3 regions of the Phycicoccus jejuensis genome follow, and region 2 is predicted to be linked to each of the others. Evidence: predicted binding sites of a transcription regulator. Region 2 holds the regulator's gene; each other region holds the start of a gene.

Region 1 (10,204 bases), 640 kb from region 2:
ACTCGTGCTCGCCGTCCGGGCACGGCCACGCGTAGCCTGAGCCGGTGCCCGACGACGCCCTCGAGGTCCCCATCCGTGACGAGTCCATCCGGCTCGGCCAGCTGCTCAAGCTGAGCGGCCTCGTCGACGACGGCGCGACCGCCCGCGAGGTCGTCGAGCGAGGGCTCGTCTACGTCAACGGCGAGGTCGACACCCGGCGCGGCCGCCAGGTGCGGGTCGGCGACGTCGTCACCCTCGACGGCGGCGGGAGCCTGCGCGTCACCTCCGCCTGACCCCGTCTTCCCCACTGATTGCCCATCCACCACCTCCGAGGGGCCCGGATCGGGGTCCTGAGGTGGCGGATGGGCAAGAAGTCGCGGCTCAGGCGGGGACGCGCGCCTCCGAGACGTCGGTGCTCGCCGGCAGCGCCAGCGTCGCCAGCCCGGCTGCGAGAACGGCCGTGAGCGAGACGGCGCCCGCGAAGAGCACGAGGTCGAAGGCCGGCAGGCCGCTGCGCTCCTCGGACAGGGCGAGGACGAAGATGCGCGCGAAGAGCGCACCGACGAGGGTCGTCACGACGACGGCCGGGACCACCGGCAGGACCGCCTCGATGACCACCGCCCGGGCGATGACCCGTCGCGGCACCCCCGCCGCGACGGCGGTGGCCAGGCTGCGGCGGCGCTCGACGATGCCTTCGACCTCGGCCACGAGCAGGCCGAGGGCGCTGGCGGCGGTCGCCAGCCCGAGGGCGACGATGAGGAGCAGGTAGGTCTGCGCGAAGAAGCCCCCGGTGTCGCCCTGACGTGCGCTCATCGCCAGGGCATCCGCCCGCAGGACGAGCACGGCCCCTCCGACGAGGCACCCGAGCAGCAGGGTGAGCCGGGAGGCGCCCCGCCGCTGCCGGGCCTCCATCCGGCGGCCGGCCAGCAGGAGGTCCGCTCGCCCGGCCCCGACGGCCAGGCGGGCTCCGGCGACCACGGCGAGCTCACCCGCGAGCCCGGCGGCGCCGAGGGCGAGCAGCACCACGGCGACGAGGAGCACCAGCGGCCAGACGACGCTCGGCAGGGCGACCGAGGCGCCCAGGAGGTAGATGAGGATCCCGCCGAGGACGAGTCCGGATGCGGCGATCGCACCGGACCGCGTGAGGCGGCGGCGCACCGAGCGCTCGCGCTGGCCCTCGTCCTGCCGGCGCGCGGCGCCCACGGAGGCCGAGAGGGTCACGAGCAGCGGCAGGAGGACGAGACCGGGGAGGGCGACCCACCAGGTCGGCACCCGGTCGGTCGGCAGGAGCAGCGCGTCGGGCGACCACTCGGTGCCGACCGGGACGGCGCTGATGCCCCGGTACATCGAGACGGGGCCGCCGACGACTCCGACGACGACCGCGAGGAGGGCGTAGAGCGGCAGCCCGAGCAGGACGCCCCCGACCGAGGCGAGGCCGCTCTCGATCGCGGCGACCCGCCGCAGCTCGCGCCGGGTCGCGCCGAGCCGGGCGAGGTCCTCGAACCGGCGCTCGCGGGCCGGAGCCCCGATGCGGGAGCACTGCGCGGCGAAGGCGAGGAAGGGCAGGCAGAGCAGGGCCAGCGCCAGCACGGTGCCACCCCGGAGCCCGTCCTCCGTCCACAGCTGGACGTTGGAGTAGGCCGTCCCGCTCGCCGGGTCCCACGGTGTGACGACGGCGCCGGCCAGGAGCACGAACACCGCCGCGACCGCCGTCGAGGCGACGGTGAGCACGATGCGCAGCCGGTCCGACCGGCCGCCGCGGAAGGCCAGCCAGGTGGCCCCCGCCCAGGTCATCGTCCCTCCCCCGCCCCGACGACGAGCCCGTCGCGCAGCCGCACCTCGCGGTCGCAGTACGCGGCGACCGTCGCGTCGTGGGTGACGACGACGAGCGTCGCCCCGCGCTCGCGCACCGCCCCGAGCAGCGTCGCCATGACCCGCTCACCGCCGACGCTGTCGAGCGAGCCGGTCGGCTCGTCGGCGAGCACGACGTCGGGGGCCGTCACCAGCGCCCGCGCGATGGCGACCCGCTGCGACTGACCGCCCGACATGTCGATGGGCCGCCGGTCGGCGACGTCGTCGACCCGCAGCTCGGCGAGCACGGCCCGGGCGGCCTCGAGGGCGTCACGCCGCGCTCGGCCGAGCAGAAGCAGCGGCAGCGCCACGTTCTCGACCGCCGTGAGGTCGGGCACGAGCTGGCCGTACTGGAAGACGATGCCGAAGCGGGTGCGGCGCAGGCGGGCCCGCTCGGCCTCCGCGAGGTGCGACAGCGTGGTGCCGTCGAGGGCGACGTTGCCCTCGGTCGGCACGAGCACCCCGCCGAGGGCGAGGAGCAGCGTCGACTTGCCCGAGCCCGACGCGCCGGTCACGGCGACCCGCTCCCCCGCGGCGACGTCGAGGTCGACGCCCGCCAGGGCCCGGGTGCGCCCCTGGTGCACGACGAGGCCGCGCGCGGCGAGCCGGGGCACCGCCGGGCCGGCTGCCTCGACGTCGGTGGTGGCGTGGGGCTGCGGGGTCATCGGATCTCCTCGGTGAGGTCGACGACGCGCTCGGCGGCGGCCTCGAGCCACCTCACGTCCGCGTCGAGATGGGCGATGGCATGGTCGGTGGCGAGGCGCTCACCGAGGGTGAGCGCCGGGTCGGTCTTGGTGCGGGTCAGCTCGCGCATCCGGTCGACGACGGCCACCCGCTGGCGGTCGAGGAAGGCCCGGGCGGCGTCCGGGCCGAGGGCGAGCATGGCGACGGTCGCCCGGGTCGCCAGCGGGTGCGAGAGCAGCGCGTCCGGCGGCTCGGTCGAGCCGGCCCAGCGCTCGAGCTCGGCGCGGCCCGCCGCGGTGAGCGCGTAGACCCGGCGGTCCGGGCCCCCGTCGCGCTCGACCGCGGCGAGCTCGACCCATCCCTTGGCGGCGGCCCGCTCGAGCGCGGTGTAGACCTGCCCCGGCGCGATGGGACGCGCCGACGGGAACGCGGCGTCGTGCGCCCGCTTGAGGTCGTAGCCGTGCTGCTGCCCCCTCGACAGCAGCCCCAGCAGGACGTGTCCCGTCGTCATGGCGACCACTATTCACTGTGTGACTAGTAGCGGCAAGGCGAGTTGCGAGAACTCGCAGAGCGCGCGGTCAGGCGCTCGCGCAGAGCCAGTCGACGCCGGCCGAGACGTGGAGCGCCGTCGTGTCGACGAGCGGCACCGCGGCGTCGCCGTCGCGCAGCAGCAGGCCGATCTCGGTGCAGCCGAGGACGACCGCCTCCGCCCCGTCGGCCACGAGTCGCTCGACCACCCCGAGGTAGTCGGCGCGCGACTCCTCGCGGACGACGTCGCGCACGAGCTCGTCGTAGATGACCCGGTGCACCAGCTCGCGGTCGGCCTCCCCGGGCACGAGCACGTCGAGGCCGCGAGCGCGCAGGCGGTCGGCGTAGAAGGCCTGCTCCATCGTGAAGCGGGTCGCGAGCAGGCCGACCCGTCGGTGGCCGCCGGCCAGCAGCGCGTCGGCCGTCGGGTCGGCGATGTGCAGCAGCGGCACCCCGGCCGCAGCCTCGATGTCGTCGGCGACCCGGTGCATCGTGTTCGTCGCGAGCAGCAGCGCCTGCGCTCCCCCGGCCGCCAGCCCGCGGGCGGCATCGGCGAGGAGCGCGGCCGTGGCGGGCCAGTCGTCCGCGTGCTGGGCGGCGGCGACCGGGGCGAAGTCGACCGAGTGCAGCAGGAGGCGGGCCGAGTGCAGCCCGCCGAGCCGCGCGGCCACCCCCGTGTTGAGCCCGCGGTAGTAGGCCTCCGTCGAGGTCCAGCTCATCCCGCCGAGCACCCCGAGCAGCCGCATGCGCCTGACCCTACGCCGCGGCGCCGACGCCGACCGGCACGACGACGCCGCCCGGCCCCTGACGGGGACCGGGCGGCGTGCGGTGTCGCGGGAGGTGGGGCTCAGTGGCCGTGCCCGTGGCCGTGGCCACCGGCGGCAGCCGGCTCCTCCTCCTTCTTCTCGACGACGAGGGTGTCGGTCGTGAGGACCATCGAGGCGATCGAGGCCGCGTTGCGCAGCGCCGAACGGGTCACCTTGACCGGGTCGATGACGCCGGCCTTGACGAGGTCCTCGTACTCGCCGGTGGCGGCGTTGAGGCCCTGGCCCGCGGGGAGCTCGGAGACCTTCGCCACCGCGACGTAGCCCTGGAGGCCCGCGTTCTCGGCGATCCAGCGCAGCGGCTCGGCCGCGGCCTTGCGGACGATGTTCGCGCCCACGGCCTCGTCACCCTCGAGCCCGATGGTGTCGAGCACGGCGACGGCCTGGATGAGTGCGGAGCCACCGCCGGAGACGATGCCCTCCTCGATCGCGGCGCGCGTCGCGGAGATCGCGTCCTCGATGCGGTGCTTCTTCTCCTTGAGCTCGACCTCGGTGTGCGCGCCGACCTTGATGACGCACACGCCGCCGGCGAGCTTCGCGAGGCGCTCCTGGAGCTTCTCGCGGTCCCAGTCGGAGTCGGTGCGCTCGATCTCCTGCTTGATCTGGGCGACGCGGCCCTCGACGTCGGAGGCCTCGCCCGCGCCGTCGATGATGACCGTCGAGTCCTTGGTGACGACGACGCGGCGCGCCTGGCCGAGGGTCTCGAGACCGACCTGGTCGAGCTTGAGGCCGACCTCCTCGGCGACGACCTGGCCGCCGGTGAGGACCGCCATGTCCTGGAGCATCGCCTTGCGGCGGTCGCCGAAGCCGGGGGCCTTGACGGCGACGACGTTGAACGTGCCGCGCATCTTGTTGACGACGAGCGTCGAGAGGGCCTCGCCGTCGACGTCCTCGGCGATGATGACGAGCGGCTTGCCCGACTGGACGACCTTCTCGAGCACCGGCAGGACGTCGGCGATCGCCGAGATCTTGCCCTGGTTGATGAGCACGTAGGCGTCCTCGACGACGGCCTCCATGCGCTCCGGGTCGGAGACGAAGTACGGGGAGATGTAGCCCTTGTCGAACTGCATGCCCTCGGTGAACTCGAGCTCGGTGGAGGCGGTCGAGGACTCCTCGACGGTGATGACGCCGTCCTTGCCGACCTTGTCGAACGCGTCGGCGATGGTGGCGCCGATCTCGGTGTCCTGCGCGGAGAGCGAGGCGACCTGGGCGATCTCGTCCTTGGACTCGATCTCGCGGGCGTTCTCGAGCAGGCGCTCGGAGACGGCGTCGACGGCCTTGTCCATCCCGCGCTTGAGGCCCGAGGGGGCGGCGCCGGCCGCGACGTTGCGCAGGCCCTCCTTGACCATCGCCTGGGCGAGGACCGTCGCGGTCGTCGTCCCGTCACCGGCGATGTCGTTGGTCTTGGTGGCGACCTCCTTGGCGAGCTGCGCGCCGAGGTTCTCGTAGGCGTCCTCGAGCTCGACCTCGCGGGCGATCGTGACGCCGTCGTTCGTGATCGTGGGGGCGCCCCACTTCTTGTCGATGACGACGTTGCGGCCCTTCGGGCCGAGCGTCACCTTGACGGCGTTCGCGAGGGCGTCGACGCCCCGCTCGAGCGCCTTGCGGGCGGAGTCGTTGAACTCCAGTTCCTTGGCCATGGGTGTCCTTTGCTGGGGGTGACGGGCGGCGCGGTGCGCCCGACCCGTCGCGTGGGTCAGGGGGATGCCGGACGCGTCCCGGCGGCACGGGGCCGCCGGGACGCGGTCACGGCGTCAGCGGACTGCTCAGCCGACGACGGCGAGCACGTCGCGGGCCGAGAGGATGAGGTACTCCTCGCCGCCGTGCTTGATCTCGGTGCCGCCGTACTTGCTGAAGATGACCCGGTCGCCGACCTGGACGTCGAGCGGGACCCGGTTGCCCTTGTCGTCGATGCGACCGGGGCCGACCGCGAGGACCTCGCCCTCCTGGGGCTTCTCCTTCGCGGTGTCCGGGATGACGAGACCGGACGCGGTGGTCTGCTCGGCCTCGAGGCTCTTGATGACGATGCGGTCCTCGAGCGGCTTGATGGAAACCGACACGGTGTGCTCCTCCCCTTGCTGGGATGAGTCGAAGTGGACGGGGACGTGCGCGTCCGGGCCGTGCTCGCCGTCGCGGGGGTCGACCGCGGCCCGGGGTGCGCTGGCACTCGCACGGGGCGAGTGCCAATGAGGCAAATCTAGGCCGCGCTTAGCACTCGGTCAACTCGAGTGCCAGCCGGGCGCGGCGCGGGCGTCCGGAGGGTTCGCACCGGGCCCCGAGAGCGCGGATGGCAGGATGACCGGCCGTGGACGTCGGCATCGTGCGAGCTCTCGGGTCGCCGGACGGGAAGGAGCTCCTGCGATCCCTCCCGCCGTACGACCCGGCCGCGGTGTTCGCGCTCCAGGACCGGCTGCGCCGCGAGGGCCACGCGGCCGACTTCGTGGCCGCCGTGCTCACCCAGCAGCGCCTGCGCGCGCGGGCCGTCGCGAAGTTCGGCGAGTTCGCCGGCGACCTCCTCTACACGCCCGACGGGCTCGAGCAGGCCTCGCGGCTCGAGGTCGCGGCCACGCACGCGGGCCGCTTCTACAACGCCTCGCTCGCGACGGTGCACGACCTCGGCTGCGGCATCGGCAGCGACGCCGTCGCGATGTCGGCGCTCGGCGTCACCGTCCAGGCCGTCGACATCGACCCCGTGACGGCGGCCATCGCCGACACCAACCTGCGGCCCTGGCCCGACTCGCGCGCCCACGAGGGCTACGCCGAGGAGTTCGAGCCCCCGCGCGACCCGCTGCGCTCGCGCGTCGGCGTCTGGCTCGACCCGGCGCGCCGCATCCCCGGCAAGACCGGGCGGCACGGGCGCATCAAGCGGGTGTTCCGGCTCGACGAGATCCGGCCGTCGTGGCAGTTCGTCCTCCAGGTGGCGACGGCGGTGCCGGCGACCGGGGCGAAGCTCTCGCCGTCGATGCCGCACGACGCCATCCCGCTCGGGACCGAGGCGCAGTGGACCTCGTACGGCGGCGAGGTGCTCGAGTGCGCCGTCTGGTGGGGGCCGCTCGCCCAGCGCCCCGGCCGCAGCGCGCGCATCCTCGCGGCCGGGCGGCCGCCGGTCGAGGTCGACGAGACGATGGCCGAGCCGGACCCGCCGACCGCCGAGGGCACCGGCTCGATCGGTGCCTGGCTCTACGAGCCGGACCGCGCCGTCACGCAGGCCGGGCTGCTCGGGGCCGTGACCGGGGCGACGCTCGGGGTCGAGGTCGACACGGGGCTCGGGTACGTGCTGTCCGACGCCGAGGTCGACCTGCCGTACGCGCGGCGGTACGCGGTGCTCGAGTCGATGCCGTTCACCGTCAAGACGCTGCGGGCGTGGCTGGCCCAGCACGGCGTGACCGGGCTGACCGTCAAGAAGCGCGGGGTCCGGCTCGACGACGACGAGCTGCGGCGGCAGCTGAAGACCGGGCGTGGCGCCGGCGACGGGGCGCAGGCGACGGTCGTGCTCACGCGGGTCGCGGGCCAGCAGACGGCCATCGTCGTCGAGCCCGTGGCGCCGGCCGCGCCGCCCGCCGACTGAGGCGGGTCAGGGGCCGACGAGGTCGCGCGCGCCGAGGACCTCCGGCGGGATGCCGAACGCCTCGACGAGCTCGAGCGCGACGGGCCGCAGCCGCCGCAGCAGCGCCGTCACCTCCCGCGTGATGGCCTTCGAGCGCGGCGCCGACAGCCGCCCGTGCTCGAGGAACCAGCCGCGGTCGGCCTCGATGGTCACGAGCGCGTGCAGGTCGCAGAGCGCCCCGAGCACCTCGCGCGTCGGCCCCTCCGGCTGGGCCCGCACCTGTGCGACGAACGCCTCGACGACCAGCCGCTCGACGTGCGAGCGGGCCGCGGCGATGACGTGGTCCTGCACGTCGTTGAACACCTCGCCCGGCGGCCGGCCGGCGTCGACCCCCGCCTTGAGCCGGCGCGCCACCCCCGCGACCTGGTGCTCCTCGCGGAAGCGCAGCATCGCCAGGTGGTAGTCGGGGTCGAGCAGCCCGGCGTCGGTGTCCGCGCCGTCGCGCCCCGTCGGCAGCACGTCGCGGATGCGCTCGAGCAGCTGGTGCGCCGCGGTGCGCTCGACGATGGTGTCGACCGCCAGCCCGGCGACGAAGCGGACCATCCCGCGCTGGTCGAGGTCCTCGAAGGACGAGGAGTAGTCGGTGAGCAGCCCCTTGGCGACGAGCTGGAGCAGGACGTGGTTGTCACCCTCGAACGTCGTGAAGACGTCGGTGTCGGCCTTGAGCGCCGCGAACCGGTTGGCCGAGAGGTAGCCGGCGCCGCCGCAGGCCTCGCGGCACTCCTGGATGGCGTGCGTCGCGTGCCAGGTGGCGAGCGCCTTCTGGCCGGCGGCGCGCGACTCGAGGGCGCGCACGTCGCGCTCGGGCGCCTCGGGGGTCTCCGGCGAGAAGACCTCGTGCAGTTGCCGGGCGACCTCCTGCTGGGCGGCGCTCAGGGCGTACGCGCGGGCGACGAGCGGCAGCAGCCGGCGCTGGTGCATCCCGTAGTCCAGGAGCAGGGTCTCGTCGTCGGTGCCGGGCGCCTCGAACTGGCGGCGGCGCAGGCCGTACCGGACGGCGATCTCGATCGCCACCTTGGATGCCGCGAGCGCTCCCCCGCCGACGCTGACGCGGCCCTGGACGAGCGTGCCGAGCATCGTGAAGAAGCGCCGGTTCGGGTTCTCGATGCTCGAGCGGTAGGTGCCGTCGTCGTCGATCTGCGCGAAGCGGTCGAGGAAGTTGGCGCGCGGGACGCGCACGTCGTCGAACCAGAGGCGGCCGTTGTCGACGCCCTCGAGCCCGAGCTTGGTGCCGCAGTCCTCGACCCGCACGCCGGGCAGCACCTCGCCGTCGCGGCGGATCGGGACGAGCACCGCGTGGACGCCGTGGGCCTCGCCGCCGACCTCGAGCTGGGCGAAGACGACCGCGAGCTCGCCGTCCTCCGCGGCGTTGCCGATGTAGTCCTTGCGCGAGGCGTCGTCGGGGGTGCGCACGACGATCTCGTCGGTGGCGGGGTCGTAGGTGGCGGTCGTGCCGAGCGCCTGGACGTTGCTGCCGTGGCCGGTCTCGGTCATCGCGAAGCAGCCCAGCAGCCGCCCGGAGAGGATGTCCGGGAGGTAGCGCTCGTGGTGTGCGCGCGTCCCCAGCTGGAGCACCGCGCCGCCGAAGAGCCCGAACTGGACGCCGGACTTCACGACGACGGACAGGTCCCCGTAGGCGAGGGTCTCGAACGACGCGATGGACGCGCCGATGTCGCCGCCGCCGCCGACCGAGCGGGGGAAGCCGTGGGCGGCCTGGCCGCGCTCGCCGATCTCGACGACGAGGTCGCGCACCCGGCGGCGTAGCTCGGCCCGGGGCAGGTCGCGCTGCTCGTCGAGCAGGTCGGTGTGCTCGGCCAGCGCGGCGCGCACCTCGTCGCGGACGGCGGCGTACGGGCCGTCGAGGACGGCGCGCAGGGCGGCGGGGTCGGCGTCCAGGGCGGGCTGGGCGCGACGGGTCGGGTCGGTGGTGCGGACGGCGTCGGTGGCGGCCATGTCGTCACCCTGACACGGCGTCACCGGCCTCCGGCGGCTCCGTGACGCGCGAAGTTACTCACAGGTAGGGGTCGGGCTGGGCGCCCTCGCGGGCGACGGCGGCGGCGCCGGAGGCAAGGGCCGCGTCGAGCGCCTCCTCGCGGGTGGCGCCGCGCGCGAGGGCTGCCGCGAGCGCGCCGACGAACGCGTCGCCGGCCCCGGTCGTGTCGACGACGCCGCCTTCGACCGGGTGGGCCGGCATCGTCACGCCGTCCCACGAGGCCCCGTTGGCCCCGAAGGTGACGAGCAGCGAGGCGGGCTCGGCGCCCGCCTCGGCGAGCGCCTGCATCTCGAGCTCGTTGGCGACGACGGGGTCGCCGAGGGCCACGACGTCGGCGGGCAGCCCCGACCACGGGGCGACGTTGAGGACGACCCGGGCGCCGCGTCCGGCGGCGACCCGGGCGGCCTCGCAGACGACGGTCAGTGGGACCTCGAGCTGGAGGACGAGGACGTCGTCCGGGCCGAGGGCGCGAACGGCGTCGACCTCCGGTGCCCCGAGGTGGTGGTTGGCGCCGGGAACGACGACGATCGTGTTCTCGCCGTCGTCGGACACCTGGACGATGGCGTGGCCGGAGGTCTCGCCCTCGACGACGCGGACGGCCTCGACGTCGATGCCGAGACGCGCGAGCCGCTCGCGGTAGGCGCGGCCGCCGTCGTCGTCGCCGACGCAGCCGGCCATCGCGACGTCGGCGCCGGCCGCCGCGGCGGCGACGGCCTGGTTGGCACCCTTGCCGCCGGC
Region 2 (10,204 bases):
CCGACGAGCCGGTGGCGCACGACGTCGGCGGCCGTCAGCTCGGAGAAGTGGACGTCCTCGATGTCGCCGAGGATGTCGCGCACGATCCGCAGGCCGCTCGTCGTGCCGCCGGGCAGGTCGACCTGCGTGACGTCACCGGTGACGACCATCTTCGAGCCGAAGCCGAGGCGGGTGAGGAACATCTTCATCTGCTCGCCCGAGGTGTTCTGCGCCTCGTCGAGAATGATGAACGCATCGTTAAGCGTCCTACCCCGCATATATGCCAGGGGCGCGACCTCGACGGTGCCGGACGCCATGAGCTTCGGGATCGACTCCGGGTCGACCATGTCGTGCAGCGCGTCGTAGAGCGGCCGCAGGTAGGGGTCGATCTTGTCGTTGAGCGTGCCGGGCAGGAAGCCCAGCCGCTCCCCCGCCTCGACGGCCGGACGCGTGAGGATGATCCGGTTGACCTGCTTGGCCTGGAGGGCCGCGACCGCCTTGGCCATCGCGAGGTAGGTCTTGCCGGTGCCGGCGGGCCCGATGCCGAAGACGACGGTGTTCGCGTCGATCGCCTCGACGTAGCGCTTCTGGTTGAGCGTCTTCGGCCGGATGGTGCGCCCGCGGTTGCTGACGATGTTCATCGTCAGGACGTCGGCGGGACGCTCGACGGTCTGCGCGCGGAGCATCTGGATGGAGCGCTCGACGGCGTCGCGGTTGAGCGGCTGGCCGCCGTCGATGACGTCGAGGAGCTCGTCGATGAGCCGCTCGATGAGGGCGACCTCGGCGCTCGGGCCGGCGAGGTGGAACTCGTTGCCGCGCACGTGCACCTGCACCTGCGGGAACTGGCGCTCCATCGTCCGCAGCATCTCGTCACGGGGACCGAGCAGCGTCACCATCTGGACGTCGGCCGGGATCGTGACCGTGTGCAGCGGCACGTGCGGTTGGCTGGGGCTGGAGCCGGCGTCGGGGGCCGGGCCGTCGTTCTGCGCGTCTGACATCGTCGGGCCAGTCTAGAGGCCCGCACCGACGGGCATCACGCGGGAATGCGCGCCGGTCAGCCGGGGGGCCAGGTCAGCTCGCGCCCGCCGAGGACGTGCAGGTGGCAGTGGAAGACCGTCTGCTGCGCGGCCGCGCCCGTGTTGGCGACGAGCCGGAACCCTTCGAGACCCTCGTCGTCGGCGACGCGGGCCGCGAGCGCGACGGCGTCGGCGAGCTCCTCGGGTGCCTCGGCGGCGAGCGTCCCGATGTCGGGGACGTGGCGGCGCGGGATGACGAGGACGTGCGTCGGCGCCTGGGGGCCGATGTCGCGGAAGGCCAGCGAGTGGTCGGTCTCGGCGACGACGTCGGCCGGGACCTCACCCGCGAGGATGCGGCAGAACAGGCACTCGGAGGTCTCGCTCATGCGCCGACCCTAGACGAGCGCGGGGTGTCGGCGCGGCGTGCTGCACTGGAGCCCCCGACGAGCAGGAGGTGCGGCATGACGGTGCACTGGACGGTGACCGTGGACTGCGCGGAGCCGCGGGCGGTCGCGGCGTTCTGGCGCGAGGCGCTCGGCTACGTCGACGCGCCGCCACCGGAGGGCTTCGGCTCGTGGGAGGAGTGGAACCGCACCTTCGGGGTCCCGGAGGAGGAGTGGGACGACGGCGCCTTCCTCGTCGACCCCGACGGCGCGCTCCCCCGGCTCTCGTTCCTCCGGGTGCCGGAGCGCAAGGTGGCGAAGAACCGGCTGCACCTCGACCTCCAGGTGAGCGGTGGCCGGCACCGGCCGGCGGACGAGCGACGGGCCGCGCTCGACGCCACCGTGCGCCGGCTGCTGGCGGCGGGGGGCTCGGTCCTCGCCGAGCACCACCACGACGGCGCGCTCGACCACGTCGTCGTCGCCGACCCGGAGGGCAACGAGCTCTGCGTCGTGTGAGCGGCGGCACCCGTCAGACGTCGAGCGAGACCGACACCGTCACGACGTCACCCAGCTCGACACCCTCGCGGCGGCGCACCGCGAGCTTGAGCGGCAGCAGGTAGCCGCCGTCCTTGGGGAAGAGCGAGGTCGTGAAGTCGCTGCCCCCGAGCCGTCCCGCCACCGGGATGCATCCCCAGCCGTAGGTCGCCAGCCGCGCGACCTCGTGGACGCGGGCCGCCTCGGCCTCGGGCAGGGCGACGAAGTGGTGCGGCGCCGGGCCGCGCCACTCCACGACCTCCCCCGTGAACTCCAGGTCCATCGCGCCAGCGTAGGACCGTCCCCGACCCCGCGCCCGTCGCGAACGCGTGTGAACTCGCCGGTCGTCCCCGGCGGTTTCACACGCGTTCGGGCAGAGGGAAGGGCGGCGGAGAGGTCGGGTCAGCGCCAGCGGGAGGAGGCGCTGAGCACCGCCAGCGCGGCCGGACCGGCGCTCGACGCCCGCAGCACGGTCGACCCCAGCCGCACCGTCCGCGCCCCGGCCGCCTCGAGGGCCGCGACCTCCTCCGGGGCGATGCCGCCCTCGGGCCCGACGACGACGAGCACGTCCCCGTCGCCCGGCAGGGCCACCCCGGCCAGCGGGGCCTCGGCGTCCTCGTGCAGCACGAGGACGAGGGCCGCGGCGTCCCGGGCGCGCTCGACGAGCCCCGCGGTGGTCACGGTCGGGCCGAGCACCGGCCGGCGGGTGCGCCGTGACTGCTTGGTGGCCGCGACGAGCACGGCGTCCCACTTGCGGCGGGCCTTCTCGCCGCGCTCCCCGCGCCACTGGACGATGCTGCGCGCGGCCTGCCACGGCACGACCTCGTCGACCCCGCACTCGGTCGCGGACTCGATCGCCTGGTCGTCACGCTCCCCCTTGGCCAGTGCCTGGACGAGGACGAAGCGCGGCGCGGGCTCGGGCTCGTCGCGGACCTCGTCGACGCGCAGGTCGAGGGCGTCGCGCTCGACCCCCACGACCTCCCCCTCGACGGCTCGTCCCGCCCCGTCGGCGAGCACCAGCCGTTCACCGACCCGGGTGCGCCGCACCGCCACCGCGTGCCGGCCCTCGGGTCCGTCGAGCCGCACGGCCGAGCCGGGGCCCACGGCGTCGAGGGTCCCGGCGGGGACGAGGTGGACGGGCAGCGTCATCGGGCTGGGTGCGTCGGACGAGCCGGGGTCAGCGGGCCTTGAAGGCGTCGCGCAGCTTGCCGAACAGGCCGCCGTCCGCGGGGTTGGCCATCTTCCCCTGCGGACGCTCCTCGCCGCGCAGGGCCGCGAGCCGCCGCAGCAGCTCCTCCTGCTCGCCGTCGAGCCTCGTCGGGGTCTGCACGCTCGTGTGGACGATGACGTCGCCGCGCCCACCGCCGCGCAGGTGCGTGACACCGAGGCCGCGCAGGGTCAGGGTGTCGCCGGACTGCGTGCCGCGCTTGATGTCGAGCTCCTGCGCCCCGTCGAAGGTGTCCATCGAGAGCGAGGCCCCGAGCGCCGCGGCCGTCATCGGCAGCTCGACGCTCGCGTGGAGGTCGTCGCCGCGACGCTGGAAGACCGGGTGCTTGCGGACCGCGACCTCGACGTAGAGGTCACCGGCCGGGCCGTTGCCGGGGCCGACCTCGCCCTCGCCGGCGAGCTGGATGCGGGTGCCGGTGTCGACACCGGCGGGGACGCGCAGGGTGAGCGTGCGGCGGGTGCGGACGCGGCCGTCGCCGCTGCACTCGTAGCAGGGGTCGGTGATGATCTGGCCGAAGCCCTGGCAGGTCATGCACGGACGGGTGGTCATCACCTGGCCGAGGAAGCTGCGCTGGACCTGGCGGATCTCGCCGCGGCCCTCGCAGACGTCGCAGGTGCGCGAGCCGGTGCCGGGCTGGCGGCCGTCGCCGTGGCAGGTGCCGCAGCCGACCGCGGTGTCGATGGTCAGCTCCTTCTCGCCACCGAACACGGCGTCGCCGAGGTCGATGTCGAGGCGGACGAGGGCGTCCTGACCGCGCGCGGTGCGCGAGCGGGGGCCGGCGTTCGGCCCGGCCGCCTGCCCGCCGAAGAAGGCGTCCATGATGTCGCTGAACGAGAAGCCCTGGCCGAAGCCGGCGGCGCCCCCCGAGTAGGGGTCGGCGCCCATGTCGTACTGGCGGCGCTTGTCGGCGTCGGACAGCACGTCGTAGGCCTGCGACACCTTCTTGAACTGCTCCTCGGCCTCGGGGCCGGGGTTGACGTCCGGGTGCAGCCGGCGCGCGGCCTTGCGGTAGGCGCGCTTGATGTCCTCGGGGCTCGCGTCGCGGGCGACGCCGAGGTCGGCGTAGTAGTCGTTCACGGGTGGGGGGTCCTCCGTGGGTCGGTGTGGTGGCGGGGTCCGCGCGGGTCAGTCCGCGAGGATCCGGGAGACGTAGGTGGCGACGGCGCGGACGGCGGCCATCGTCGAGGGGTAGTCCATGCGCGTGGGGCCGACGACGCCGAGCCCGGCGACGAGGTCGGTGCCCGACCCGTACCCGGTGCTCACCATCGACGTCGACTGCAGCCCGGCGTAGGGGTTCTCGTGCCCGATGCGCACCGCGAGGCTGCCGCCCTCCTCGGCGACCGTGCCGAGCAGGCGCAGGAGGACGACGTGCTCCTCGAGCGCCTCGAGCACCGGGCCGATGCTCGACGTGAAGTCGCCGCCGGCGCGGGCGAGGTTGGCCGTCCCGGCGAGCACGAGCCGCTCCTCACGCTCCTCGACGAGGGAGTCCTCGAGCGCGCCGACGACCGCCCGCACGACCGGTCGCGCCCCGTCCTCGAAGCACTCGGGGACGCCCGCGAGCTCGGAGGAGGCGTCGGCGAGGGTGCGGCCGGCCGTCGCCGAGTTGAGCTCGGTGCGCAGCGCCGACAGCACGCGCTCGCCGTCGTCGGTCGTCAGGTCGGCCGGGACCTCGATGACCCGCTGCTCGACCCGGCCGGTCGTCGTGATGAGGACGACGAGGAGCCGCCCGGGGCCGATCGGGACGAGCTCGACGTGGCGCACCGAGGAGCGCGACAGGGACGGGTACTGCACGACCGCGACCTGCCGGGTCAGCGACGCCAGCAGCCGGACCGTGCGGTCGACGACGTCGTCGAGGTCGACGGCCCCCTCGAGGAAGTGCGCGATCGCGCGCTGCTCGGCGGTCGACATGGGCTTGATCTGCGAGAGCCGGTCGACGAAGAGGCGGTAGCCGGCGTCGGTGGGCACCCGGCCGGCGCTCGTGTGCGGCGCGGCGATGAGGCCGTCCTCCTCGAGCGCGGCCATGTCGTTGCGCACGGTGGCCGCGGAGACGCCGAGGTGGTGGCGCTCGAGCAGCGCCTTGGAGCCGACCGGCTCGGAGGTGTGCACGTAGTCCTGGACGATGGCCCGGAGCACGCGCAGGCGGCGGTCCTCGCTCATCGGGGCTCCTCCTCGGGCGGCTCGTCGGGTCGGGCGGCACGGCGGGCTCTGGCACTCTCGCCGTCCGAGTGCCAATGCTACGTCGTCGCACCGTCACGCGCGAAAGCCGAGGGGCGCTCCCGCGTGCCGCTCCCGGCGACCGTCGCCGCCCGCGGCTAGCCTCGCGGCCGTGGTGGACAGGTACGGATCCGACGTGCTCTCGGGGGACTGGCGCGCTCCCCGGCGGGGGCGCTCGGTCGAGCTGCCGGCCGAGCCCGGCACGGTCGTCGAGGACGTCGAGACCGGATGGGTCGGCGCGGTCGTGCGCGTCGAGAAGGCCGGCGGCGTCCACGTCGTCCACCTCGAGGACCGGCGGGGCCGGACCAAGGGCTTCCGGCTCGGCCCGGGCTTCCTCGTCGACGGCTCCCCCGTGACCCTCGTCGCGCCGCGGGCCGCCGAGGCCCAGCGCCTCGCCGCCGCGAAGGCCGCGGGAACCCGGACGGCCAGCGGCTCGGTCGCGGTGCACGGGCAGCGCGCCCGCGTCGCGAGCGGCTCGCGCATCTTCGTCGAGGGCAAGCACGACGCCGAGCTCGTCGAGAAGGTGTGGGGGCACGACCTGCGCGTCGAGGGTGTCGTCGTCGAGATGCTCGACGGCGTCGACGACCTCACGGGCGCCATCCGCGACTTCGCCCCCGGCCCCGGCCGCCGGATGGGGGTGCTCGTCGACCACCTCGTGCCGGGCACCAAGGAGTCGCGCGTCGTCGACGAGGCGCGGGCGCTGCGGCCCTGGGCGCAGCACGTCCTCGTCGTCGGCCACCCCTACGTGGACGTCTGGCAGTCCGTGAAGCCCGGCCGCCTCGGGATGGACGCGTGGCCGGTCATCCCGCGCGGGACGTCGTGGAAGCACGGCATCGCCGCGCACCTCGGCTGGCCGCACGCGACCCAGGCCGACATGGCGCAGGCGTGGCGGCGGATCCTCGCCTCCGTCGACTCGTGGACCGACCTCGAGCCCGAGCTGCTCGGTCGCGTCGAGGAGCTCATCGACTTCGTGACGGCGCCCGAGTAGGCGTCAGCGGGCGGCCCGTGCGGCGGCGACGCCGACCTCGAGCCAGCCCGCCAGCGCGTCGTCGTCCTCGAGCACCGACGCGTGGACGTCGACCCACCCCCGGCTGGTCCGCCCCTTCATGACCATCGGCTCGACGCCGGGGCGGGCGACGAGCTCGTCGAAGCGCTCCGGACCGGTCCGCACGAGGAGGCCCCGGGACCCGACCGAGCACGCGAGCGCGCCGTCGACCAGGAAGGCCACACCCCCGAACATCCGCTTCTCCTCCGCGGGCGGCAGCGCCGCCCGGACCCGCTCGAGCAGCTCCACGGGCCCAGTGTGGCCCCGGCACCGGTGCCGGCGGTAGGGGTCGGCCCTGAGCGCACCCCGACCCGGACCCCGACATGCCCCCGGAACCCCTTGGGCCGCGCGGCCGTCGGGTGTTCGATGGTCCCAGACCCACTCCAGGAGGAAGAGATGAGCGAGAACACCCCTCGCGACGACGCCCCGCGCGACGAGCCCACGCAGATCGTGCCGCCGCCGCCGGCCGAGCCCCCGGCGCCCCCCGCCGCCCCCGCACCGACGCCCGGCTGGGAGACCCCGGCCGCGGGCGAGGTGCCCCCGCCCCCGCCGCGGCCCCAGTACGCGCAGCAGGCCCCGGGGCAGCAGCAGTACGCCCAGCAGCCGTACGGCCAGCAGCAGTACGGCCAGCCCCAGTACGCGCCCGCTGCCCCGCTGACCGCCCAGGAGGAGAAGACCTGGGCCCTGCTCAGCCACGCGGCCGGGCTCGTGGCGATGGTCATCAGCGCCGGGACCCTGGGCTTCGTCGGCAGCCTCGTCATCTACCTCGTCTACAAGGACCGCGGGCCGTTCGTGCGGGCGCACGCGGCGAACTCGCTCAACATCCAGATCACGACCGCCATCGGCGTCGTCGTCTCGGTCATCCTCATGTTCGTGCTCGTCGGATTCGTGACGATCTTCCTCGTCGGGATCTACGCGTTCGTCATGCACATCATCGGGATGGTCAAGGCGAACAACGGCGAGTGGTGGAACCCGCCGTTCACACCGCGCTTCGTCAAGTGACCCGCGGCTGACCCGGTCCGTACGCCGGCCGCTCCCCCGTCAGGGACCGAGCAGCCGGCGCACGACCGTGTCGGCGAGCAGGCGGCCGCGGAGGGTGAGGACGGCCCGCCGGTCGCGGACGGCGGCGGGTCCCTCGAGCAGCCCGTCGGCGACGAGACCGGCCACGGCCGTGCGGCCCGCGTCGTCGATCCGGCCGAGGTCGAGCCCCTCGCGCAGGCGCACCCCGAGGAGCACCTCCTCGTCGTGCCGCTGCTCGGCGGTGAGGACCTCGCGGGCCGCCGCCGGGGACTCGCCCGCTGCCAGCCGGGCCGCGTACGCGCGCGGGTGCTTGACGTTCCACCAGCGGACGCCGCCGACGTGCCCGTGCGCCCCGGGACCGACGCCCCACCAGGCGTCGCCCCGCCAGTAGCCCTCGTTGTGACGGCACCGGTCGGCCGGCGTGCGTGCCCAGTTGCTCACCTCGTACCAGCCGTAACCCGCCTGCGCGAGAACCGAGTCGGCGAGCTCGTACTTGTCCGCCTCGTCGTCGCCCTCGGGCTCGGGCAGCTCGCCGCGGGCCACCTGCCGGGCCATCCGCGTGCCCTCCTCGACGACGAGGGCGTACGCCGAGACGTGGTCGGGCTCGAGCGCCAGCGCGGCCTCGAGGCTCGTGCGCCAGTCGTCGAGCGACTCCCCGGGGGTGCCGTAGATGAGGTCGAGGCTCGTCGCGAGGCCGGCGGCGCGCGCGGCGGCGACGGCCTGCCCGACCCGCGCCGGGTCGTGCGTGCGGTCGAGGGTGGCGAGGACGCTCGGGACGGCGCTCTGCATCCCGAGGCTCACCCGCGTGAACCCACCCGCCGCGAGGGTCTCGAGGCCCTGCGGCGTCACCGAGTCGGGGTTGGCCTCGGTCGTCACCTCGGCGCCGTCGGCGAGCCCGAACCGCTCGCGCACGCCGTCGAGGAGCCGCACGAGGTCGTGCGCCGGCAGGAGGGTCGGCGTCCCGCCGCCGACGAACACGGTGTCGACGACCGGCGCGGCAGCGCCGAGCACCCGGGCGGCGAGGTCGAGCTCGGCCAGCGCGGTGCCCGCGAAGTCCTCGGTCGACGCGCCGGGCCCCAGCTCGGTCAGCGTGTAGGTGTTGAAGTCGCAGTAGCCGCAGCGCACCGCACAGAAGGGCACGTGGAGGTAGAGGCCGAACCGTCCGTCGGCGAGGCGGGCGAGCGCGTCGGCGGGCAGCTCGCCGGAGGCCGGCGCGGGGTCGCCGTCGGGCAGTCGGGGCACGCCCTCATCGTGTCACCCGGTGCCGGGCGGACCGACCGCACCTCCCGGGCGCACCAGCCCGCTCTCGTACGCCCGCACCACGAGCTGAGTGCGGTCCCGGAGCCCGTTGGCGGTGAGGACGTCGCTCACGTACCCCTTGACCGTGGCGGTCGACAGGGACAGCCGCTCGGCCACCTCGGCGTTCGTCAGCCCGGCGGCCACGAGGCGCGCGACGTCACGCTGTCGATCGGTGAGACGCATCCCGGGCGACCGCCGCGCGCCGCCCACCGCGAGCCGCTCGTCGACGAGTCGCCGCAGGATGGACGGCGCGAGGACGAAGTCACCGACAGCGACGGCCCGGACGGAGGCGTGGAGCCGCTCGCGGCTGGAGCTCTTGAGGAGGAAGCCCGAGGCCCCGGCGCGCAGGGCCGCCGTGACCGCCTCGTCCGTCTCCATCGTCGTGAGCACGAGCACGGTCGACGGGACCCGGGCCGCGACGATGCGACGGGTCGCCTCGACGCCGTCGACCTGCGGGAGGCGCAGGTCCATGAGGACGACGTCCGGGCGCTCGCGGAGCGTCACGGCCACGGCCGCGGCACCGTCCGCCGCGGTGCCGACGACGACGAGGTCGGGTGCCGCGCCGAGCACGGCCACGAGCCCGTCGCGCACGAGCTCCTCGTCGTCGACGACGACGACCGTGGTCACGACGCCACCGCCCGGGCGCGGGCGGGGAGGTCTGCCCGGACGACGAAGCGGTCGTCGACCGGGCCCGCTGAGAACTGGCCGCCGAGCGCCTCCACCCGGGCGCGCAGCCCGACGAGACCCCGACCCGAGCCGCCGTACGACGACAGACGGGGACGGGCGCCGCGGCTCGCCACGCTGACGTGGGCCGTCCCGCCGTGGTGCCGGACCACGACGTCCACCACCGGCTGGTCGGCGTGCCGCAGCGCGTTCGTCACCGCCTCCTGCACGACCCGCAGGGCGCAGCGGTCCACCTCCGGGTCGAGGACCGGCACGGTCCCCTCCGTGGTGACTCTGACCTCGAGCCCGGCCGCCCGTGCCCCCTCGACGAGCCCCGGCAGGCCGGCGAGCCCGACGGCGGCCACCGGGACGTCGTCGAGGAGCCCGAGCAGGCGGTGCAGCTCGGCGAGCGCCTCGCGGCTCGCGGCCGCGATGGCCTCCAGCGACCGGGCCGCACCCTCCGTGTCGCGTGGCAGCCGGGCGCTCCCTGCCTCGGCCTGGACGGCGATGAGCGTCACCGCGTGCGCCACGACGTCGTGCAGGTCCCGGGCGATGCGTGCGCGCTCCTCGGCCGCCACCGCGCCGAGCTCGCGGGTCAGCGCCTCGCGCTGCACCTCGAGCACGTCGATGGTGCGCGCCCGGCGGCGGACCGACCATCCGAGGGCTGCGGGGACGACGACGAAGAAGACGAGGGTGGCGGGCAGGTTGGACAGCGAGTCGGAGGGGTCGACGGCGACCGACACCGAGGCCGCGGCGGCCACGACGGCGGCGCCGCGCCCCGCCCGTCGGGCCGGGGCGTGGGCGTAGGCCGAGTACGAGAGCA
Region 3 (10,204 bases), 870 kb from region 2:
CGGCGCGTCGAGCGGCGGAACTCGCAAGAAGTCGGGAAGGGGCTGCGAGAGGGTGGGTCTCGACGGGGGTGGCGGCCGGGGGTGGACCGCCGTCCGGCCCGCGACGCCGCCCCGTCAGACTGGACCGGTGACCGCGACCCCGCCCTGGCCGACCGTCCTCTTCGACCTCGACGGCACCCTCGCCGACACGATCCCGCTCATCGTCGCCTCCTACCAGCACGCCTTCCGGTCGGTGCTCGGCGAGGAGGTCGAGGAGACGCGGGCGCGCGCGTGGATCGGCCGGCCGCTGCTCGAGGCGCTGCTCGAGGAGAGCCCCGAGCACGGCCAAGCGCTCGACGCGACCTACCGCGAGTGGAACCTCGCGAACACCGGCCGGCTCATCCGCCGCTACGAGGGCGTCCCCGAGCTGCTCGAGGCCCTGCACGCGGCCGGCGTGACGACCGCCGTCGTCACCTCGAAGCGCCAGGAGACCGCCCGGCTCGCGCTCGAGGGCGTCGGCATCGACCACCTCGTCGAGGTCGTCGCCGGCCTCGAGGACACCGACCGGCACAAGCCCGCCCCGGACCCCCTCCTGCGTGGCGCGACCGTGCTCGGCGTCGACCCGGCCCGCTGCGTCTACGTCGGCGACGCGACGGTCGACGTGCAGGCCGCGCAGGCCGCCGGGATGGACGCAGTCGCCGTCACGTGGGGCGCCGGCGACCGTGCGGCGCTCGCGGCCCAGGGCCCCACGGCGCTCGTCGACGAGGTCGCCGACCTGCAGGCGCTCCTGCTCGGCCGCGCGGCCTCCTAGACTCCCGCCCGTGCACCCCACCACCCCCTACTCCCCGAACGCCCACGAGGAGCTCGCGGCCCTCCTCGACGCCGTCACCGCGTACGCGGAGGAACGCATCCGGATGGAGCCGCCGCTGGACCGCGTGCGGACCCAGGAGGACCTCGACGCCGCGCTCGGCCGCACGGTCACCGCGGGCGGCCTCGGCGGCTCCGAGGCGATGCGGATCTTCGCCGACGAGCTCGCGCCGGCCTGCCTGTCGGTCGACCACCCCCGCTATCTCTCCTTCATCCCGTGCGCGCCGAGCGACGCCTCGGTCGTCTTCGACCTCGTCGTCGGCGCGTCGTCGATCTACGCCGGGTCGTGGCTCGAGGGGTCCGGCGCGGTGTGGGCCGAGAACCAGGCCCTGCGCTGGATCGCCGACCTCGTGGGGATGCCCGAGGGCGCCGGCGGCGTGTTCGTCCCCGGCGGCACGATCGGCAACCTGTCGGCGCTCGTCGCGGCGCGCGCGACGGCCCGCCACCGCGCGGCGGCCGGCCAGCGCCCGTGGCGGGTGGCGGCCACCGCCGGGGCGCACAGCTCCATCGCGTCGGCCTGCGAGGTGATGGACGCCGAGCTCGTCGGGGTGCCCGCCGACGAGGCCGGACGGCTGACCGGCCCGGCGCTGCGACGCGCCCTCGAGGAGCACGGCCCGGAGACGTTCTTCGCGGTCGTCGCGACCGCCGGCACGACGAACTTCGGCATCGTCGACGACCTCGCGTCGGTCGCCGAGGTCTGCCGCGAGCACGACATCTGGTTCCACGTCGACGGTGCCTACGGCGGCGCCGGGCTCGCCGCCCCGTCGGTGCGCGACCTCTACGCGGGCATCGAGCACTGCGACTCCTTCATCGTCGACCCGCACAAGTGGCTCTTCGCGCCCTTCGACTGCTGCGCGCTGCTCTACCGCGAGCCGGCCCTCGCCCGCGCGGCGCACACCCAGAAGGCCGGCTACCTCGACGTCCTCACCGAGGCGCCCGACTGGAACCCGACCGACTACTCGGTGGGACTGACCCGCCGGGCGCGCGGCCTGCCGTTCTGGTTCTCCCTCGTCGTCAACGGCACGGACGCGTACACGGCCGCCGTCGAGCGGACCCTCGACGTCGCACGCTACGCCGAGGCCGAGATCGTGCGGCGGCCGGAGCTCGAGCTCGTCCGCGAGCGCGACCTCTCGGTCGTCGTCTTCCGGCGCCTCGGGTGGTCGCCGGCCGACTACCAGGCGTGGTCGGACCGGATGCTCGCCGACGAGTTCGCGTTCGTCGTCCCGACGACGCACGAGGGCGAGACGCTGGCGCGCTTCGCCGTGGTCAACCCGGCGACGACCGAGGACGACATCCGGGACATCCTCGACACGATGGCCTGACCGGTCGGTCGGTCGACCGGGTCCGCTGGGGGCCGTGGGTCACGTGTGACTCGTGAGTCGGGCCGCACGGGAGGTGTCCAGCCGACACGCCGCGGGACGCGCCGAGCAGAATGACACGGGTGTCATTCCGCGGCTACAGTGAGGGCCGAAGCCACACGCGACGAAGGGTCGAGAACACACCGTGAGTGCCGCCTCCGAACAGGTCACCCCTGCCGTCAGCGCCTCGGACCTCTCCGAGCGCGACCGGGAGGTGCTCGCCTTCGAGCGGCAGTGGTGGAAGTACGCCGGCTCCAAGGAGACGGCCATCAAGGAGCTCTTCGACATGAGCTCGACGCGGTACTACCAGGTGCTCAACGGGCTCATCGACAACCCGGTGGCCCTCGCGCACGACCCGATGCTCGTCAAGCGGCTGCGGCGCCTGCGCGCCAGCCGCCAGCGCGCCCGCTCGGCCCGCCGCCTCGGCATGGAGCCCTGAGCCGGGAGACCCCCAGAACCAGAGATGCCCGTCCGTGAGGGAAGCCGGACGGGCATCTCTGCTGTCCGGCCCCTCCCGCGCAGCGCCGTCCCACCCGGCAGTCCGCGCCGTCCCACCCGTCGAGTGAACAGGACACGCCGCGTGCGCGGGGGCGCAGGCGGCGTGTCCTGTTCACTCGACGGGGTGAGGGCCCGGCGTCAGGGGAGGTCGGGGTCGGGGAACTCGACCGGCCAGCCCTTCTTGGCCAGCTGGTCGCGCACCCGGCGCAGGTCCTTCTCGCTGGGGTCGGCGTGCGTGTACTCGGTGATGGCGGCGGCGATGTCCGACGGCCCGGCGGGGCTGACGTCGGCCCGGCGCAGCGCCTTGGCGATCTTCTTGACCTCGGAACGGGTCAGGCGGCGCTCGAGGAGCGCGAGCAGCGGCACGTAGTCGTGCTCGGGCACGCCGCCCGGGTAGCCCTCGCGCAGCCAGTTGACGATGCGGGCGAGCGGGCTGCCCTCGCGCGGCGGGGCCTCGTCCTCCTCCTCGTCCATGCCACCGAGCGGCCAGCCGCCGAGGACGAGCTTGGCGCTGACCTGGCGGACCTGCTCGTCCTCGGGGACGAGGGCCCGGACGGCCTTGCGTGAGAGCAGCTTCTCGCCGGCCAGCTTGCGCAGGACGTCGTGCGCGGCGTGCGTGCCCAGCTGCTCCTGGAGGACCGCGCCGAGGGCGGCCGCCTCGGCGTCGGGGACGCCGTCGGGGAAACCGGCCCGGATGTGGGCGATCACCGAGTGCGACAGCTGCGGCATGGCGGGACTCACTTCTTGTCGACGATGGTCGGGAACACGTGCTCGAAGCTCACGGCCTTCCCGAAGCCGCTCGCGACGATGAGCACGAGGCCGAGCACGATCCCGGCGACGATGACCCCGACGAGCAGCCCGGCGACGGCCCGTCCGAGCGGCGAGTACCGCACGCTACCGTCCGGGGCCTCGTCGGCGCCGACGACGAGCGCGCGCATGGCGAGGGCGTAGATCACGGGCAGGCCGGCCCCGAAGAGCAGGCCGACGATCAGGACGTTGCCGGCGCCCTCGAGGGCGAGCTGGATGCTGCGCATGGTGGTCGGTCCTCTCCGTCAGCGGGTCGGGGTCTTGGTGGGGGCCGGGGTGGTGGCCGCGGGCTCGCCGCCCGTCGCACCCCACTCCTCGGTGACGTTGTGGGCCCCGACGTGCTCGCGCTTGGAGCGCAGGTACATGAACAGGGACGCGGCGCAGAGGATCGCGAAGACGAGCAGCGCACCGGGCGCGCCGCCGAGCGTGTGCCCGACCCACCACATGAGCGCGCCCATCCCGGCGGCGATGGGGAAGGTCAGCGCCCAGGCGACGACCATCCGACCGGCGGTGGACCAGCGCACGTGGGTGCCGCGGCCGAGCCCGCCACCGAGGACCGAGCCGGTGGCGACGTGGGTGGTCGAGAGGGCGAACCCGAGGTGGCTCGAGGCGAGGAGGACGGCGGCGGTGGCGCCGTCGCTCGAGAGGCCCTGGCGCGGCGTGATGTCGACCAGGCCCTTGCCGAGCGTGCGGATGATCCGCCAGCCGCCGATGTACGTGCCGAGGGCGATGGCCGTCGCGGCGCTCACCTTGACCCAGATCGGGACGGCGTCGGTGCGGTCCCAGTGGCCGCTCGCGATGAGGGCGAGGGTCATGACGCCCATCGTCTTCTGGGCGTCGTTCGTGCCGTGCGCGAGCGAGACGAGCGAGGCGCTGCCGATCTGGCCCCAGCGGAAGTACCGCTCGTTGAGCCGGTCCATCACCGAGGCGGTGATCCGGTGCACGAGCCAGCACCCGATGAACGCGACGACGAGCGCGACGGCGGGGGAGAGCAGGGAGGGCAGGAGGATCTTGCCGACGACGCCGTCGAGCTTGGTCCCGTCGCCGCTCCACTTGACGCCCGCGAGGCCGAGCCCCGCGGCGCCGGCGCCGGTCAGCCCGCCGAGGAGGGCGTGCGAGGAGCTCGAGGGCAGGCCGAGCAGCCAGGTGAAGAGGTTCCAGACGATGCCGCCGACGAGGCCGGCGAGCACGATGAGCAGCAGCGCCTCACCGCCGTCGGTCAGGAGCTCGGGCCGTGGGGCCCCGCTCTTGTCCTGGATCTTGATGACGGCGTTCGACACGGTGAGGGCCACCTCGACGGAGAGGAAGGCGCCGACGAGGTTGAGCACCGCGCTGAGGCCGACCGCCACCTTGGGCGCGAGGGCCCCGGTGGAGATCGACGCCGCCATCGCGTTGGCCGTGTCGTGGAAGCCGTTCGTGAAGTCGAAGGCCAGGGCCGTCACGATGACGAGCACGAGGATGAGGGTCGCTGCGTCCACGAGGCACCAGTGTGAGGCGGCAACCCCGGCTTCACCAAGACGGGGCCCGTCGTTCACCCGTTGTTCACCCGGCGCGGCGGGACTGCTGCGGCTCCCGGGGCGCGTGGGGCGGCGCCGGGGCATCCGCTTTGTCAGGATGGGGTGATGAGCGACCTGGACTGGAGCACCCCGGACGGACTCGCCGCGATCCGCGCGCACCTCGTCGAGCGCATCGACGGATGGCGGGAGCCGGCCGCGCACGCCGTGGGGCTGTCACCGGCCTCCTCGACGCCGGACTGGCTCTTCCCGCACGTCACGGCGACGCCCGGCGGCCGGCCGGCCCTCGCGACGGTCGTCCTCGCGACGGTGCTCGGCCACGACGGCTCGACCGCCACCCTGCCCCTGTCGCGCTCGGACCTCGCGGCGGCCGTCGAGTCGCTGGCTCCGGCCGAGGCGTGCACGGACCTGCCGCACCCCAACCTCGCCGCGTGGCGCGAGGTCCTCGCCGAGCTGGACGGCAACCCGGCCCGCGAGGCGGTCGCCGTCTTCGTCGCCGACCTCGAGGACCCGGTGGCCTCGGAGGCCGACGCCTCGCTCCGCGTCCACCTCGACGGGGCCGACCCCGCGCTCTGATGCTCGCGCCCGGCCCGGGCCGCCGGTGAGCGTTTGCACTCTCCCCCCGAGAGTGCCAATAATGACCATTAGCACTCTCATCATGAGAGTGACAGAACAGACCGGTCCGGTGAGGGCAGGTGCGCCGACGGTGACGTGAGCCGCGGCCCCGGCCCGTCCGTCGCGGGCACCGCCCGGTCCCACCATCGATTCGCGTGGGAGGAACCACCCGAATGGCCAAGATCATCGCTTTCGACGAGGAGGCACGCCGCGGTCTCGAGCGAGGCATGAACACCCTCGCCGACGCCGTCAAGGTGACCCTCGGTCCGAAGGGCCGCAACGTCGTCCTGGAGAAGAAGTGGGGCGCCCCCACGATCACCAACGACGGTGTCTCGATCGCCAAGGAGATCGAGCTCGACGACCCGTACGAGAAGATCGGCGCCGAGCTGGTCAAGGAGGTCGCGAAGAAGACCGACGACGTCGCCGGTGACGGCACGACGACGGCCACCGTCCTCGCCCAGGCGCTCGTCCGCGAGGGCCTGCGCAACGTCGCCGCCGGGGCCAACCCGATGGCACTCAAGCGCGGCATCGAGAAGGCCGTCCGCGCCGTCTCCGACGAGCTGCTCGCCAACGCCAAGGACGTCGAGACCAAGGAGCAGATCGCTGCCACGGCCTCGATCTCCGCTGCTGACCCCCAGATCGGCGAGATGATCGCCGAGGCCATGGACAAGGTCGGCAAGGAGGGTGTCATCACCGTCGAGGAGAGCAACACCTTCGGCCTCGAGCTCGAGCTCACCGAGGGCATGCGCTTCGACAAGGGCTACATCAGCCACTACTTCGTCACCGACACCGAGCGCATGGAGGCCGTGCTCGAGGACCCGTACGTCCTCATCGCGAACTCCAAGATCGGCTCGATCAAGGACCTGCTGCCCCTCCTCGAGAAGGTCATGCAGTCCGGCAAGCCGCTCCTCGTCATCTCCGAGGACGTCGACGGCGAGGCCTTGAGCACGCTCGTGGTCAACAAGATCCGCGGCACCTTCAAGTCCGTCGCCGTCAAGGCCCCGGGCTTCGGCGACCGCCGCAAGGCCATGCTCGGCGACATCGCCATCCTCACCGGTGGCCAGGTCATCTCCGAGGAGGTCGGCCTCAAGCTCGACACCGCGGACCTCTCGCTCCTCGGCCGCGCCCGCAAGGTCGTCGTCACCAAGGACGAGACGACGATCGTCGAGGGTGCCGGTGACAACGACCAGATCCAGGGTCGTGTCAACCAGATCCGCGCCGAGATCGAGAAGACCGACTCGGACTACGACCGCGAGAAGCTCCAGGAGCGCCTCGCCAAGCTCGCCGGCGGCGTCGCCGTCATCAAGGCGGGCGCGGCCACCGAGGTCGAGCTCAAGGAGCGCAAGCACCGCATCGAGGACGCCGTCCGCAACGCGAAGGCCGCCGTCGAGGAGGGCATCGTCGCCGGTGGTGGCGTCGCCCTCATCCAGGCCGGGGCCAAGGCGTTCGCGTCCCTCGACCTCCAGGGTGACGAGGCCACCGGGGCGAACATCGTCAAGGTCGCCATCGAGGCGCCGCTCAAGCAGATCGCGATCAACGCCGGTCTCGAGGGCGGGGTCGTCGCGGAGAAGGTCAGCAACCTCGAGTCGGGCTGGGGCCTGAACGCCGCCACCGGTGAGTACGTCGACCTCGTGTCGGCGGGCGTCATCGACCCGGCGAAGGTCACCCGCTCGGCGCTGCAGAACGCGGCGTCCATCGCGGCGCTGTTCCTCACGACCGAGGCCGTCATCGCCGACAAGCCCGAGAAGGCCGCTCCGGCCATGCCGGGCGGCGGCGACGACATGGGCGGCATGGGCTTCTGAGTCCCTGACGCACCACGGGTCACGACCGACGGGCGGTCCTCCTCCGGGAGGGCCGCCCGTCGGCGTCCCACCCTCCCCGGGCCCGCGTCAGGGGTGGACGGGGGTCGGCCGGGGTGCTCACCCACAGCCGACGCCCAGCCTCGGACGGCAGGATGAGGCCATGAGCCACCCCGAGCCCGGTGAGGCCCACCCCCTCGTCCTCGGCCCGCTGCTCCGCCACGTCGACGACGTCTCCGCGACCATCTGGGTCCGCACCGCCGCGGCCGCCACGGTCACCGTCGTGCGCGACGGTCGCCGCTGGAGCGCGCCCACCTTCCGCGTCCACGGGTCGCACTACGCACTCGTCGTCTGCGACGGCCTCGAGCCCGGCACCGACGACCCGTACGAGCTGCTCGTCGACGACGAGCGCGTCTGGCCCCTCGACGGCGCACCGCCGAGCCGCATCCGCACCCTCGACCCCGCCCGGATGCCGCACTTCGCCTTCGGCTCCTGTCGCACGACGGGCACGCACGACGACGAGGGTGTGCGGCGCCACGGCGTCGACGCCCTGCGCAGCCTCGCGGTGACGCTGCGCGACGTGCCGGAGGCCGGCTGGCCCGACCTGCTCGTCCTCCTCGGCGACCAGGTGTACGCCGACACGACGCCCCACCCCGAGCTCGAGGCGTTCATGCGCGCGCGGCGCAGCCTCGACGAGCCGCCGTTCGAGGAGATCAAGGACTACGCGGAGTACGACGAGCTCTACCGGATCACGTGGGTCGAGCCGGTCATCCGCTGGCTGCTCTCGACCGTGCCGTCGGCGATGATCTTCGACGACCACGACATCCGCGACGACTGGAACACCTCGTGGTCCTGGCGCCGCGAGATGCGGGCGACGACGTGGTGGCAGGAGCGGATCGTCTCGGGCCTCGCCTCGTACTGGGTGCACCAGCACATCGGCAACCTCTCGCCGGCCGAGCTCGCGCAGGAGGAGGCGTTCCGGCTTGTCCTCAAGCACGCCGCCGACCACGCGGCGCGCGGCTCCAGCGCCGTCGAGGACGAGCTCGACCTCACGGCGACGCTCGACGCGCTGGCCGCCCGGGCCGACGCCGAGCCCGAGACCTACCGCTGGAGCCACGTGCGGGAGCTCGGCGACTGCCTGCTCGTCGTCCTCGACTCCCGCGCCGCCCGCCACCTCGAGCCCGACCGTCGCTCGATGCTCGACGCGACCGAGACGCGGTGGCTCGACGCGACGCTGCGCGGCGGGTACCGGCACGTCTTCGTCGGCACGTCCCTGCCCTTCCTCCTGCCGCCCGGCCTGCACGACTTCGAGGCCATCGACGAGGCGGTGGCGCAGGGCGCGTACGGGCGCCGGGCGGCGCACGCGGCCGAACGCGTGCGCCGGGTCGTCGACCTCGAGCACTGGGCCGCGTTCAACTCCGGCTTCGACGAGGTCTTCGAGATGGTGATGGACCTCGCGCGCGGCCACCGCGGGCCGGCCCCCGAGACCGTCACCTTCCTCTCGGGCGACGTCCACAACTCCTACCTCGCCGAGGTCACCGACGCCGCCGGCCACGGTGCGCGCTCGCGCATCGTCCAGGCGGTGTGCTCGCCGATCCGCAACCCGATGCCGCGCGGGGTGCGTGTCGTCATCTCGATGCTCACCCGCTCCCTCGTGCGGCCGATGCGCCTGCTCGCGTCGGCCTCGCGGCGCGTGCCCGACCCCGCGTACCCGTGGACGGTCACCGAGGGGCCGTGGTTCGACAACAACGTCGCCCTGTGCCGGGTGCTGCCGGACGGGCTGGACCTCACGTGGGTCACCGGGATGGTCCGGGGCGCCGACCACGACCACCCCTGGCTGCGCGAGGTCTGGTCGGTGCACCTCGACGCCCCGGGGGCCGTGACGTCGCGGCCCACCGACGACGGCCTCTCGGACCACCGCGCGGTCCCCGCGGCAGCGGTCTCCGCCGCGTCGCCTAGCGTGGGCCCATGAGCGTCGCCGAGTCCCAGCCCGGCCCGGCCGGCGCGTCCGCCGCCCCGCCGGCCCGTCCGCCCGCCGCCCGCGTCGAGAACCTCTCGAAGGTCTACGGTTCGGGCGACACCCGCGTCGTCGCGCTCGACGACGTGACGCTCGACCTCCACGCCGGCGAGTTCACCGCGATCATGGGTCGCTCCGGCTCGGGCAAGTCGACGCTGATGCACTGTGCCGCAGGCCTGGACGCGGCGACCTCGGGGCACGTGTACCTCGGCGACGTCGACCTCACGACCCTCAAGGAGCGCCGCCTCACCGAGCTGCGGCGCGACCGCATCGGGTTCGTGTTCCAGGCGTTCAACCTCGTCCCGACGCTCACGGCGGAGGAGAACATCGTCCTGCCGCTCGCCATCGCCGGGCGCAAGCCGGACCAGGCGTGGTTCGACGAGGTCGTCGACACGGTCGGGCTGCGCACCCGCCTCGGGCACCGGCCCGGCGAGCTGTCCGGCGGGCAGCAGCAGCGGGTCGCGTGCGCCCGGGCGCTCGTCGGCCGTCCCGACGTCGTCTTCGCCGACGAGCCGACCGGCAACCTCGACTCCGCCTCCGGCGCCGAGGTGCTCGGCTTCCTGCGCCGCTCGGTCGACACCCACGGGCAGACCGTCGTCATGGTCACGCACGACCCCGGCGCCGCGAGCTGGACCGACCGCGTCGTCTTCCTCGCGGACGGCCACGTCGTCGGCGAGCTGCGGGAGCCGACGCCCGAGGCGGTCCTCGACCGGATGGCGCGACTGGCCGAGTCGGAGGCCTGAGGTGCTG

Evidence for each region. Region 2 encodes HrcA, which represses chaperone genes, less so after heat shock. Its sites were predicted from a motif close to TTNGCACTCGNNNNNNNCGAGTGCNAA; they were not measured.
Region 1: the regulator HrcA is predicted to act here: its motif matches at 6,075-6,101, upstream of groES (co-chaperone GroES).
Region 3: the regulator HrcA is predicted to act here: its motif matches at 5,668-5,694, upstream of groL (chaperonin GroEL).

Annotation. Positions count from the first base shown of each region.
Region 1 covers NZ_CP085209.1:1,454,739-1,464,942, reverse strand. The annotation lists gene LG324_RS06930 (RNA-binding S4 domain-containing protein) at 45-272, shown strand; gene LG324_RS06925 (FtsX-like permease family protein) at 361-1,773, opposite strand; gene LG324_RS06920 (ABC transporter ATP-binding protein) at 1,770-2,495, opposite strand; gene LG324_RS06915 (PadR family transcriptional regulator) at 2,492-3,025, opposite strand; gene LG324_RS06910 (aspartate/glutamate racemase family protein) at 3,093-3,788, opposite strand; gene groL (chaperonin GroEL) at 3,890-5,506, opposite strand; gene groES (co-chaperone GroES) at 5,633-5,926, opposite strand; gene LG324_RS06895 (class I SAM-dependent methyltransferase) at 6,172-7,434, shown strand; gene LG324_RS06890 (acyl-CoA dehydrogenase) at 7,441-9,426, opposite strand; gene LG324_RS06885 (PfkB family carbohydrate kinase) at 9,485-10,204, opposite strand, start outside.
Region 2 covers NZ_CP085209.1:2,091,958-2,102,161, reverse strand. The annotation lists gene LG324_RS09875 (PhoH family protein) at 1-977, opposite strand, end outside; gene LG324_RS09870 (histidine triad nucleotide-binding protein) at 1,034-1,381, opposite strand; gene LG324_RS09865 (VOC family protein) at 1,457-1,894, shown strand; gene LG324_RS09860 (DUF1905 domain-containing protein) at 1,908-2,195, opposite strand; gene LG324_RS09855 (16S rRNA (uracil(1498)-N(3))-methyltransferase) at 2,315-3,061, opposite strand; gene dnaJ (molecular chaperone DnaJ) at 3,090-4,217, opposite strand; gene hrcA (heat-inducible transcriptional repressor HrcA) at 4,266-5,297, opposite strand; gene LG324_RS09840 (DUF3097 domain-containing protein) at 5,467-6,342, shown strand; gene LG324_RS09835 (TfoX/Sxy family protein) at 6,346-6,648, opposite strand; gene LG324_RS09830 (DUF4870 domain-containing protein) at 6,796-7,401, shown strand; gene hemW (radical SAM family heme chaperone HemW) at 7,441-8,661, opposite strand; gene LG324_RS09820 (response regulator transcription factor) at 8,674-9,345, opposite strand; gene LG324_RS09815 (sensor histidine kinase) at 9,342-10,204, opposite strand, start outside.
Region 3 covers NZ_CP085209.1:1,223,032-1,233,235, forward strand. The annotation lists gene LG324_RS05855 (HAD family hydrolase) at 128-790, shown strand; gene LG324_RS05860 (pyridoxal phosphate-dependent decarboxylase family protein) at 801-2,168, shown strand; gene LG324_RS05865 (DUF3263 domain-containing protein) at 2,350-2,643, shown strand; gene LG324_RS05870 (DUF3349 domain-containing protein) at 2,841-3,431, opposite strand; gene LG324_RS05875 (hypothetical protein) at 3,440-3,736, opposite strand; gene LG324_RS05880 (anion permease) at 3,755-4,987, opposite strand; gene LG324_RS05885 (hypothetical protein) at 5,132-5,599, shown strand; gene groL (chaperonin GroEL) at 5,812-7,440, shown strand; gene LG324_RS05895 (alkaline phosphatase D family protein) at 7,601-9,409, shown strand; gene LG324_RS05900 (ABC transporter ATP-binding protein) at 9,406-10,197, shown strand; gene LG324_RS05905 (ABC transporter permease) at 10,199-10,204, shown strand, end outside.